DNA from 2 places in the Streptomyces sp. NPDC058157 genome. Region 2 is predicted to be linked to the other one. Evidence: riboswitches for the same ligand, from Rfam matches in the RefSeq annotation. Region 2 holds a riboswitch; the other holds the start of a gene.

Region 1 (3,713 bases), on a different contig from region 2:
CCTCGTCTTCTACCTCTGCACCGGCTACGTGGCCCTGGCCGTCTACGCGGCCGCCAACGCCTCCTCGGACCAGACCCTGGTCGGGGCGTCCGGCGCGATCTCCGCGGCGCTGGGCGCGTTCCTGTGCCTGTTCCCGCGGGCGCGGGTGACGAGCCTGTTCCCGTTCCTGCTGTTCCTGCCGCTGCGGTTCCCGGCGTGGATCGTGCTGATGTTCTGGTTCGGGCTGCAGTGGCTCGCCGCGCACCGGGCCGGGAGCGGGCCGGGGGTGGCCTACCTCGCCCATGTCGTGGGGTTCTCGGTGGGGTTCTGCTACGCGTGGGCGCGATATCGCCGTACGACTAGAGTGAGGCGAACAGTCACTGCCGGCGAGGGAGACAGCCCACCGTGATCACCGCGATCGTGCTCATCAAGACCAGCGTGGACCGGATCCCCGAGATCGCCGAGTCCATCGCGCAGCTGGACAGTGTCAGCGAGGTCTACTCCGTCACCGGTACGTACGACCTGATCGCGCTGGTCCGCGTGGCCCGCCACGAGAACCTGGCGGACATCATCCCCGGCAAGATCAGCAAGATCCCGGGCGTCGAGGCCACCGACACCCACGTCGCGTTCCGCACGTACTCCCAGCACGACCTGGAAGCCGCCTTCGCCATCGGCCTCGACGCATAGCTCCGGCAGGGCTGCCCGTCCAGCCCCGCCGGCGACCGCGTCCCGCCTACACGGCGGGCACGCAGCGGCCGTCCTCCGTGCGGTACTGCCACTTCGCGCCGTCCGTGACGAGTTCCTTGACGGCGCGGACGAAGCGGTCGACGTGCTCGTCCGGGGTGCCCGCGCCGAAGCTGACGCGGATCGCGTTCAGCGACCTCTCCCCCGGCGCCGCCTCCGGCGCCCCGCACTCGCCCTGGGCCTGCGGCTCGCTGCCGAGCAGGGTGCGGACCAGCGGGTGGGCGCAGAACAGGCCGTCGCGCACCCCGATCCCGTACTCGGCCGACAGCGCCGCCGCGAAGTGCGAGCTGTTCCAGCCGTCGACCACGAACGAGATGACGCCGACGCGCGGGGCGTCGTCCCCGAAGAGGGAGAGGATCCGGACCGCCGGGACCTCCGCCAGGCCCTCGCGGACCTTCGCGATGAGGTGCCGCTCGCGGGCGACGAGGCCGTCGAAGCCGGCCTCGTTCAGCGCCCGGCAGGCGGAGGCGATGGAGTAGACGCCGATGACGTTCGGGGAGCCGGCCTCGTGTCGGGCGGCGGTGGTGTGCCACTCGACGTCCACGCCGCCGTCCTCGCGGCGGGCCACCTTGCGGGAGGCGCCGCCCCCGGCGAGGTACGGCTCGGCCTCCTGGAGCCAGTCCGCCCGGCCGGCCAGCACGCCCGAGCCGAAGGGGGCGTACAGCTTGTGCCCGGAGAAGGCCACCCAGTCCACGTCCAGGTCACGGACCGAGACGGGGTGGTGCGGCGCCAGCTGGGCGGCGTCCAGCACGATCCGCGCGCCGTGGGCGTGCGCGGCGGCGGCCAGTTCCTTGACCGGCCACAGCTCACCGGTGACGTTGGACGCGCCGGTCACGCACACCAGGGCGGGGCCGTAGGGGTCGCGGTCGGCGAGCGCCCGCTCCAGGGTGGCGACGGCCTGGGCCGGGGTGCGCGGGGCGTTGAGGTAGGTGACCTGCGCGTCGCGCCAGGGCAGCAGCGAGGCGTGGTGCTCGGTCTCGAAGACGAAGACCTGGCAGTCGGCCGGGAGCACGGCGGCGAGCAGGTTGAGGGAGTCGGTGGTGGAGCGGGTGAAGACGACCTGGTCGCCCGCCCGGCAGTCGAGGAACTCGGCGACGGTGGCCCGGCTCTGCTCGAAGAGGTCGGTGGAGAGCTGCGAGAGGTAGCCGGCGCCGCGGTGGACGCTGCCGTAATACGGGGCGTACGCGGCCACGTCGTCCCAGACCCGCTGGAGCGCGGGGGCGCTGGCCGCGTAGTCCAGGGCCGCGTAGCTGACCTCGCCGCCGGTGACGAGCGGAACGGTGACGTCCCGGCCGAGGACGGCCAGCGGCTCGGCACAGGCCGGATCGACGGGGGCGGCGGCGCAGGCGGCGTCGGTGGCGGCGGCGTTCAGGGATGCGGACATGGCGGTATCTCCCGGCAGGCGGTGCTGAATGGCTTCGGTGGTGCCCGTACGCGGGTACGGCGGTGCGCGCTGCGGCGACGGCCGTCGGGGGTACGGGAAGTGCCTCGGACGCGGTGCGGGTACGCGGAAGGGACCCTGTTCCGAGGGGTGAAGTAGGGGCGGAGTCGCCCTATCGCATTCGCTTGCTCACGGAAAACGCTCCTCGAGAGACCAGGACCCCTGGTGTCGAGGGATCCGCGCTTGCCGTAGACCTCGCTGCCTACGGCCTGGTCATCACCCGGGGCACCCCGCCACGGAAGGAGGGTTGCCGGACAGCAAGCCGGGGCCTAAACGCTGTCACTCGTGACCTTGGAGAGCATCCTGCCACACGGTCCGCCGAACGCAAGACCCCGGTCCACATCGTGGACCGGGGTTCCGGCGCAGCCGTCGTACGGGTCAGGCGTTGCTGGCCGCCACCCAGCGCTCCAGCGCGGCCCGGGCGGCGCCCGAGTCGATGGACTCGGCCGCGCGGGCCATGCCCGCGGACAACTCCTCCTCCAGCGAGCCCGTGCCGGGGTCCAGGGCGACCAGGGCGGAGGCCGCGTTCAGCAGGACGGCGTCGCGCACCGGGCCGGTCTCCCCGGCCAGCAGGCGGCGGGCCACGTCGGCGTTGTAGGAGGGGTCGCCGCCGCGCAGGGCGGAGATGTCGATGGTCGCGATGCCCACGTCGCGCGGGTCGAAGGCGTGCTCGGTGATCCCGCCGTCCCGCACCCACCACACGCGGGAGGTGCCGGTGGTGGTCAGCTCGTCCAGGCCGTCGTCGCCGCGGAAGACGAGGGCGGAGGTGCCCCGCTCGGCGAGCACCCCGGCCATGATCGGGGCCAGCCGGCCGTCCGCGACGCCGACCGCCTGGGCGGTCACCTTGGCGGGGTTGGTGAGCGGGCCGAGGCCGTTGAAGGCGGTGCGGATCCCGAGGTCGCGGCGGGCCGAGGCCGCGTACCGCAGGGCGGGGTGGAAGACGACCGCGGCGCAGAAGGTGATGCCGGCCTCCTCGGCGACCTCGGCCACCCGCTGGGGGGTCAGGCCCAGGTTGACGCCGAGCTTCTCCAGGACGTCGGAGGAGCCGCTGGCGGAGGAGGCGGCCCGGTTGCCGTGCTTGACGACCTTGGCGCCCGCGCCGGCGGCGACGATGGCGGACATGGTGGAGATGTTGACGGTCTTGGCGCCGTCGCCGCCGGTGCCGACGATGTCCACGGTCCGCCCGGGCACCTCGATCAGGTTGGCGTGCGCGTACATCGTGCGGACCAGGCCCGTGTACTCCTGCACGGTCTCGCCCTTGGCCCGCAGGGCCACCGCGAAGCCCGCGATCTGCGCGTCGGTGGCCTCGCCGAGCATGATCCGCTCCATGGCCCAGGCGGTGTCGTCGGCGACCAGGTCCCGGCCGCCGAGCAGGGCCTCCAGGATGCCCGGCCAGCTGTGTGCCGCCACGCTGTCGCCGCCTGCCGGGGTCGCAACGTTCATGGTCAGCTCCTGCTGCTCGTCGGGTCCTGCGAAGTCGGGGCCCACGTCCGTGGGAAGGATCTCAGCCTATCCAGCCCGGGAGACGGCAATGAGCCCCCGTCCAGAC
Region 2 (3,713 bases):
TTCGCGGACCCGGGTCAGAACTTGCGCCGGAACGCCTCGACCGGGGCTGAATGTATCTGCACCGCTGCTGTCTGCAACAGGTCATTCCGACGAGAAATCTGGACACGAACAAACGTGGAAATGGGCTGAAAAGTTGGCGTATTCCTGGGCAAGTCGGGCCAGACGAACCGCACCAATGCCCCAAAAGGCGCACGCATGTTGACTCAATGTCAACCCTCACGCAGCCCGTTCATATGCGGCGGGCAAGAACAGCGGAGGGGACTTCCCCAACTCTACCGCGCCCAATCAAGCAGAATTGCCCCCTCCGCTTTTAGCGGAGGGGGCAATTCTGATTCGGTCGGGTCAGCAGCCGCCCGCGACGGCGGGGATGATCGAGACGCCCGCGCCGTCCGGCGTCGCCGTCTGCAGGCCGCCCTCGAAGCGCACGTCGTCGTCGTTCACGTAGACGTTCACGAAGCGGCGCAGCTTGCCCTGGTCGTCCAGGACGCGCGCGGCGATGCCCGGGTGGCTCGCCTCCAGGGAGGCGATGACCTCGGCCAGGGTCGCGCCCTCGGCCGGGACCTCGGCGGCGCCGCCGGTGTAGGTGCGCAGGATGGTGGGGATGCGGACGTTGACGCTCATGGCGCTACCGCCTTTCCGTGGAGTGCGAGGGAAGGGTCAGGCCAGGCCGGCGGCGCGGAACGCGTCCAGGCTCGGGCGGATGGTGGCGGTCTGGCCGCTGTCCGCGGCCACCGCCTCCAGGGTCTTGAGGCCGTCACCGGTGTTCAGGACCACGGTGGTCAGCGAGGGGTCCAGCTGCCCGTTCTCGATGAGCTTCTTCGTCACGCCGACGGTCACGCCGCCCGCGGTCTCGGCGAAGATGCCCTCGGTCTGCGCCAGGATCTTGATGGCCTCGACGACCTGCTCGTCGTTCACGTCCTCGACGAAGCCGCCGGTGCGGCGCGCGATGTCGAGCACGTACGGGCCGTCCGCCGGGTTGCCGATGGCGAGGGACTTGGCGATCGTGTTCGGCTTCTGCGGGCGCACCACGTCGTGGCCGGCCTTGAAGGCCGTGGACACCGGGGAGCAGCCCTCGGCCTGAGCGCCGAAGATCTTGTAGGGCTTGTCCTCGACCAGACCGAGCTTGATCAGCTCCTGCAGACCCTTGTCGATCTTGGTGAGCTGCGAGCCGGACGCGATCGGGATGACGAGCTGGTCGGGCAGCTGCCAGCCGAGCTGCTCGCAGATCTCGTAGGCCAGGGTCTTGGAACCCTCGCCGTAGTACGGGCGCAGGTTGACGTTGACGAAGCCCCAACCCTCGCCCAGCGGGTCGCCGATGAGCTCGGAGCAGAAGCGGTTCACGTCGTCGTAGTTGCCCTCGATGCCGACCAGGTCGCCACCGTAGACACCGGCCATGACGACCTTGCCCTGCTCCAGGTCGTGCGGGATGAACACGCAGGAGCGGAAGCCGGCGCGGGCGGCCGCGGCGCCGACGGCGCCGGCCAGGTTGCCGGTGGAGGAGCAGGAGAGGGTGGTGAAGCCGAAGGCTCGGGCGGCCTCGACGGCGATGGCCACGACGCGGTCCTTGAAGGAGTGCGTCGGGTTTCCGGAGTCGTCCTTGACGTAGAGCTTGCCGGTGACGCCCAGCTCCTTGGCCAGGTTCTGCGCGTCCACGAGCTTGGTGAAGCCCGGGTTCAGGCTCGGCTTGGAGGCCACGTCCGCGGGGACGGGCAGCAGCGGCGCGTACCGCCAGATGTTGTTCGGGCCGGCCTCGATCGCCGCGCGCAGGGCCTCCGGGTCACCGGTGGGCAGCTCGTAGGCCACCTCCAGCGGACCGAAACACTCGACGCAGGCGAAGATGGGGCCGAGCTCGAAACGGGTGCCGCACTCACGACAGGAAAGACCGGTGGCGGGGCCGAGGTCGACGGACCCGGCGGTCTCGGATCCCGGAGCGGCAGAGGTGGCGACAGACTGTGCAGCCATGATGGCGAGGCCCTTTCTCCTCATCTTCCCCATGGCGCACTTCGCCATGAGACGGAATTGGCACCTTCCCTAGCCGGGGACCCCGCGGGATGCGTATCGCATCGCGAGAACCGACTGGAGGGTTGCCGGGGCTTCAACGGGCCGTGTCCCTCTGCCCCTCTGGATGAGCGGTATGGCACCGGCACACGCGCTCGAAGGCGCGCCGGTGCGTTTGTCGCGGGGCCCCCGGCATGCGGTGGACCTTCGCGTTGTTCAAGACTGTAACCGAAGGGGCGGTGGGTTGAGACAGCCGTCCGAACCGCGAGATGGATCACGATTCGGCCGAAAACCGCCGGGTCTGATGCCGCCGCAGAGTAGCCAGGGAGTGCTGAGAGTGCTGGATGAGGTGGAGCGCTGGCTGGCCGACCGCTCCTGGTCCGCCGCCGACCGACCGCTCGACCAGCTCCTCGAGCGCAAACGGGCGGCCGGGACCACCGTGAGCGTGGTGCTGCCGGCCCTCGACGAGGAGGCCACGGTCGGGGAGATCGTGGAGGTGATCCGGCGCGACCTGATCGAGGGCCTGCCGGTGCCGCTGGTGGACGAGCTGGTCGTCGTCGACTCCGGGTCCACCGACCGGACCGCCGAGGTCGCCGCCAAGGCCGGCGCCCGGGTGGTGCACCGCGACGAGATCCTGCCCCGGCTGCCCGCCGTGCGCGGCAAGGGCGAGGTGCTGTGGCGCTCGCTGCTGGCCACCACCGGGGAGATCGTCTGCTTCGTCGACGCCGACCTGCGCGACTTCTCGTCCGCTTTCGTCTCCGGCATCGTCGGCCCGCTGCTCACCGACCCGCAGGTGCAGTTCGTCAAAGCCATGTACGACCGCCCGCTGGGGGACGCCCCCGGCCAGGGCGGACGGGTCACGGAGCTGGTGGCCCGCCCGCTCCTCAACCTCCACTGGCCGCAGCTGGCCGGCTTCGTCCAGCCCCTGGGCGGCGAGTACGCCGTACGCCGCTCCCTGCTGGAACGTCTCCCCTTCCCCGTCGGCTACGGGGTCGAGCTGGGCCTGCTCGTCGACGCGCTGCACACCGTCGGACTGGACTCGATGGCCCAGGTCGACGTCGGGGTCCGGCTGCACAAGCACCAGAGCGGGCAGGCACTGGGCCGGATGGCCGCGGCTATCTACCGCACCGCGCAGCTGCGGCTCTCGCGCGGCCATCTGGTGCGGCCGGAGCTGATCCAGTTCGAGAGGGGGCCGGACGGGTTCGTTCCGCGCACCTACCCCGTGGACACGGAGGAGCGGCCGCCGATGCTGGAGATCGAGGAGTACGCGGTCCGGCGCGTGGCCTGAGCGGGCGGGCCCTGAACGGGCGGCGCCTGAACGGGCGGGGCCCGTGATCCGGGTCGCGGCTTGACCGCCACGTGACGATTCGGGCATTTCCCGGACGTTTGAGCGAGGAGGCCCCGGGCTAGGTTCGCGGCATGGCTTCTCAGGTACTCGTCGCCGCGAACCGCGGCCCGCTCTCGTACGCCCTCGCCGCCGACGGCAGCCTCAGCGCCCGGCGCGGCGGGGGCGGTCTCGTCTCCGGCCTGTCCGCGGCGCTCGCGGCGCAGCCGGAGGCCCTGTGGATCTGCGCGGCCCTCTCCGACGCCGACCGCGAAGCGGTCCGGCGGGGGATCTCCGAGCCGGGCGTGCGGATGCTGGACATCGACCCGGCGGTGTACGACGACGCGTACAACGGCATCGCGAACTCGGTGCTCTGGTTCACCCACCACCA

Evidence for each region. A riboswitch is a leader RNA that binds a small molecule or an ion and turns the genes downstream of it on or off. The one in region 2 is predicted to bind S-adenosylmethionine.
Region 1: linked by a shared signal. The riboswitch ahead of ACFVXK_RS07610 (aminotransferase class V-fold PLP-dependent enzyme) and the one ahead of thrC (threonine synthase) in region 2 are both predicted to bind S-adenosylmethionine.

What each region holds. Positions count from the first base shown of each region.
Region 1 covers NZ_JBHVUQ010000020.1:14,647-18,359, forward strand. The annotation lists gene ACFVXK_RS07600 (rhomboid family intramembrane serine protease) at 1-388, shown strand, start outside; gene ACFVXK_RS07605 (Lrp/AsnC ligand binding domain-containing protein) at 385-666, shown strand; gene ACFVXK_RS07610 (aminotransferase class V-fold PLP-dependent enzyme) at 713-2,107, opposite strand; SAM riboswitch class IV at 2,339-2,455, opposite strand; gene trpD (anthranilate phosphoribosyltransferase) at 2,543-3,607, opposite strand.
Region 2 covers NZ_JBHVUQ010000019.1:1,335-5,047, reverse strand. The annotation lists gene ACFVXK_RS07225 (MoaD/ThiS family protein) at 343-621, opposite strand; gene thrC (threonine synthase) at 658-1,962, opposite strand; SAM riboswitch class I at 1,980-2,132, opposite strand; gene ACFVXK_RS07215 (glucosyl-3-phosphoglycerate synthase) at 2,336-3,286, shown strand; gene ACFVXK_RS07210 (trehalose-6-phosphate synthase) at 3,418-3,713, shown strand, end outside.